Regions from separate parts of the Kitasatospora sp. NPDC059648 genome, predicted to be linked through region 1. Evidence: riboswitches for the same ligand, from Rfam matches in the RefSeq annotation. Region 1 holds a riboswitch; the other holds the start of a gene.
The links. A riboswitch is a leader RNA that binds a small molecule or an ion and turns the genes downstream of it on or off. The one in region 1 is predicted to bind cyclic di-AMP.

Region 1 (2,190 bases):
CGTAGATGGCGACGTGGTAGACGCCGGAGTTCTGACCGTTGTTCGACCAGAAGAGCAGGTCGCCCGGCTGGAGGCTGTCCAGCGACACGTGGGTGCTGGCGGCGGCCTGGTCGGCGGCGACGCGCGGGATGTTGATGCCCGCGGCGCGCAGCGCGGCCTGGGTCAGGCCGGAGCAGTCCCAGCCACCGTTGCCGGTGCCGCCGTAGACGTAGGCCTGGCCGACCTTCGACTCGGCGAAGGAGACCGCGGCGGCCATGCTGCCGGTGGCAGCCGGGGCCTGGGTCTGGGCGGCCGGCTTCGAGGCGGGCTTGGCGGCCGGGGCCTTGGTCTGGGCGATCGGCTTGGCGGCCGCCACAGCGCCGTTCGAAGCCTGGCCGGACTTCTGCGAGCGGTCGAACCAGGTGAAGTCCGAGCCGGACTTGGCGGTGGAGGACTGGTCGGCCTGGGCCGAGGTGCCGTCACCGAAGGTCAGCTGCTGGCCCGGGTAGATGGTGTCCGGGCCCTCGGTGAGGGTGCTGCGGTTGAGCTCGTACAGGTGCTGCCAGCCGCCCTGGACGTTGTGCTTCTCGGCGATCGAGGACAGCCAGTCACCCTTGACGACGGTGTAGTCGCCGGTCTGCGCCGGGTGCTGCTTCGCCCAGCCGCTGGTGGCGGACTTGGCGGAGGCCGAGGCGGAGTCACCGGAGGCCTGGTCCTGGGCGGGCGCGGCCGGCTTGGCGGGCGCCGCGACCGGAGCCGGGCTCTGGGTCGGCTTGGCGGCCGGCTTGGCGGCCGTCGAGGTGTCGACGGAGGCCGGGGCGCCGCCCTGGGTCAGACCGGCCTGGACCGAGCAGACCGGCCAGGCGCCGGGGCCCTGCGAGGCGAGGACCTTCTCGGCGACGGCGATCTGCTGGTCCTTGGTGGCGAGGTTGGCCTGCGGCGCGTACGCGGTGCCGCCGAAGGCGGCCCAGGTGCTGGAGGTGAACTGCAGGCCGCCGTAGAAGCCGTTGCCGGTGTTGATGCTCCAGTTGCCGCTGCTCTCGCACTGGGCGACCTTGTCCCAGGTGGCGACGGAGGCGGCGTCGGCGGTGCCGGTAGTGAGGCAGGGGACGGTGAGGCCGACGCCCGCCACGCCGAGGGCGGCGATCACGCGACGAGTGCGGCTGGACAGGCGGTTGCCGTTGGAAGGCAGCATGAAGACGCGGTCCTCTCCCACGCCTGCGAGGTGAGCTGTCGGATTCGGGCTGGAGTTGCCCGGCCGCGCTGTGGCGCGGCTTCACCCCTAGCCCAGGACCTTTTCCGGGAAAGCGGTCCGGGGCGACTTACCTGTGGTTCCCCCGCTCCTGCCGTGATGCGTTTTCGCGCTGCCAGGACATCCGACGGCAGGACTCGGCGTCGCGGATGAACTGGGTCCGTGTGGTCACGAACGGGGAGCACGTTAAGCAGACTTAAGTTCGAACTGCAAATACCTGTGATGCGCATCACGGTTTACGAAAAAAGGCCGAACGGCTCGAATTTCATGATCAGAAATGATCGTTCTCCGGCAATTCTGCGGTGAATTCACAAAACTGGCTCCGCCTCAGGAGCGATGTGACGGGGCGTTGGAGCGTGGAGCGGCGCGCTCGTCGGGCTGGAAGGTGCCCAGGATTCGAGCGCCCGGTGATGCCTCGGCTATTCATCGACAAAATGCACCAGAACGGACATTACGTGGCAATGGCCGCTTAACTCGCCTGCGGGGCAATCCGAACAAGCGAAAAGGGCCCGGAACGCGGTCGTTCCGGGCCCTTCGGTGGTGCGGGTGCGGCGACGGGTGGCCGCGCGGGTCCGTCAGCCCTCCACGGGCCCCTCAGTGGCCGCGTGGGCGCGTCGGGAGCCCTCCCCGGCCCCGGCGGTGGCGGCGGCCTCCGCCTCCGCCTCGGCGAGCTCCTCCGCCGACGGCGTCGGCAGCGCGGCCAGGTAGGTGGAGGCGATCAGCTGGCCGACGGTCGGGTAGGCGCCCAGCGGCGCCGCCGACGGGCAGCCGGTCTCCTCGGCGGCCGTGGCGAGCAGCTCGGAGTCCGCCTCCGGGCCGATGACGAGCGGGGCCAGCGCCGGGCGCTGGGCGCCGGTCTCCTTGAGGTGGTCGACGGCGCCGGCGACCGATCCGGGCACGTCGAGCGCGGCGGCGACGACCGGGACGGCCAGTCGGGCGGCCAGCAGCACGCCGGTGAT
Region 2 (2,190 bases), on a different contig from region 1:
CGTTACGGGTTGAGGCCGTGCTGCTGGAGCCAGGTCTCCGGGTCGACCGGGGCGCCGCCGCCCGGGCGGACCTCCAGGTGCAGGTGCGGGCCGGTGACGTTGCCGGTCGCGCCGACCTTGCCGATCTGCTGGCCCGAGGCGACCTGCCCGGAGCCCGTGATGATCGAGGACAGGTGGCAGTACCAGATCTCGGTGCCGTCGGGCAGGGTCTCGACGATCCGGTAGCCGTACGCGCCGGACCAGCCGGCCGAGGTGATGGTGCCCTGGCCGACCGCGTGGACCGCGGTGCCGGTGTCGGCGGCGAAGTCCAGGCCGGTGTGCAGGTGGGCCCAGTAGCGGGCGCTCTGGCCGTAGTGGGCGGAGAGGTTGTACTCCTTCACCGGCAGGGTGAGGGCGGCGGCCTTGGTCCGCTCGGCCTCCTCGGCGGCGCGCTTGGCCTCGGCCTCCTTGGCGGCGGCCTTGGCCTCGGCCTCCTGGGCGGCCTGCACCCGGGCGCTCTCCTCTGCGGCGGTGCGCTGGCTGTCGGCCTGCTGCTGGATCCGGGCGGCGAGCGCGAGTCCGGGGTCGGCGGCCAGGGCGACCGGGGCCTCGTCCGGCGCCTCGACGGCGGGCGCGGCGGCCGGGGTCGCGGAGGCGAAGCCGGTGGCGCCCAGGGTGGCGGCGACGGCGGTGACGCCGAGCAGCGGGGAGGCCCCGCGGGTCTGACGCGGCATCCGGTGGCGGTTGGGCTCGGCCTCCGGGGCGAAGGGGGCGCCGTGGTTCGCGGGACCGGCGGAGCCGGAGTCGCGGGGCTCGGAGCCGTTCGGGCCGGGGTGGTCGAGGAGCTGGGTACCGGCTGCGGGGCCGGCCGGGTGTGCCGGGGTGTGCGTCGACGCCACGGAGGGCGCTCCTTTCCTTCCTTCGCGCCTACCGGGTTAGCTGACGGGTTCGGAGCAGGAAGGTCTCCTACGGCCGGGCCGGGGCCCCGCCGATTCACCCCAGGGAACGTGGTTCCCCGGCTCCCTGGCCTGCCCGGAGGCCGGCCGGCGGGATTAGGCGACGGCGCACGGTGCCGTCTGGGTACGGCGTTGACGACCGCGCTGCGTTATCAAACGTTAATCCTAGGAGGCTCTGATTCCAAGCCGTCCGTCCGCGACTGCGGGGGAACGGGTGATCGGACGTCAACGAACGACCCCTCAGCCGCCCGGCTCATCTGAGTACTCCTACTCATGTGCACCCCGGCCGCCCCGACGCATCCTGGCGCCATGAACGCACCGATGCAGTCACGCACCACCGCCGCGTACTACGTCCAGGCCGTCCTCTCCTTCGCCATCTCCGGCACGGCCCTCGCGGCCGGGATCGCCTACCTTCCCGTCGGCGGCTGGACCCGGGCCTTCCTCGGGATCGGCCTCCTCTACACCGTCACCTCCGCGTTCACGCTGGCCAAGGTGATCCGGGACCGGCAGGAGTCCTCGGACACCGTCGCCCGGGTCGACCAGGCCCGACTGGAGAAGCTGCTGAGCGAGCACGACCCGTTCAAGGTCGAGGGGGTCTGAGCGGGGCCCGTGCGGAGCCGGGCGCTTGACGGCTAAAGCTATTAGCCATAGCTTTACGGCTATTGGCAGCAGCGAGCGAGCCCGTGGAGGCCCACCATGAACGGCACCATCACCCCGAGCACCCAGTACCTCGACGTCCCCGGCGGCCGCCTCGCCTACGACGACACCCGGCAGGGCGACGGCACCCCCGTCGTCCTGCTCCCCGGGATGCTCGACTCCCGCCGCGCCTACCGGCACCTCCACCCGCTGCTCACCGCGGCCGGGCACCGGGTCATCACCATGGACCTGCGCGGCTTCGGCGAGTCCTCGATCGTCTGGGACGACTACAGCCCCTCCGCCGTCGCCACCGACGTCCTCGCCCTGCTCGACCACCTCGGCATCGAGCGGGCCGTCCTGGTCGGGCAGTCCTACACCGGGGCGACGGTCGTCAAGCTCGCGGGGGACGCGCCCCAGCGGGTCGCCGGGATCGCGCTCATCGACGCCTTCGTCGAGCACCGGGCGAACGCGCTCATGAAGGGCGTCATGGCCGTCGTGGGCGCCGCGATGGTCCGGTGGCCCGCCGTCTGGGGCTACTACCTCCGCAAGATGGCCTTCCCCGGCCCCCGGCCCGCCGACCTCGACGCCTACGTGGACGGGCTGGTCGCCGCCCTGCGCA

Region 2: another riboswitch for cyclic di-AMP. It lies ahead of ACFV1W_RS13920 (M23 family metallopeptidase); the one in region 1 lies ahead of ACFV1W_RS08195 (transglycosylase family protein).

What each region holds. Positions count from the first base shown of each region.
Region 1 is NZ_JBHWDU010000009.1:2,757-4,946, reverse strand. It holds gene ACFV1W_RS08195 (transglycosylase family protein) at 1-1,174, opposite strand, end outside; cyclic di-AMP (ydaO/yuaA leader) riboswitch at 1,182-1,345, opposite strand; gene ACFV1W_RS08190 (hypothetical protein) at 1,807-2,190, opposite strand, start outside.
Region 2 is NZ_JBHWDU010000018.1:26,291-28,480, forward strand. It holds gene ACFV1W_RS13920 (M23 family metallopeptidase) at 3-878, opposite strand; cyclic di-AMP (ydaO/yuaA leader) riboswitch at 890-1,048, opposite strand; gene ACFV1W_RS13925 (YiaA/YiaB family inner membrane protein) at 1,245-1,535, shown strand; gene ACFV1W_RS13930 (alpha/beta fold hydrolase) at 1,632-2,190, shown strand, end outside.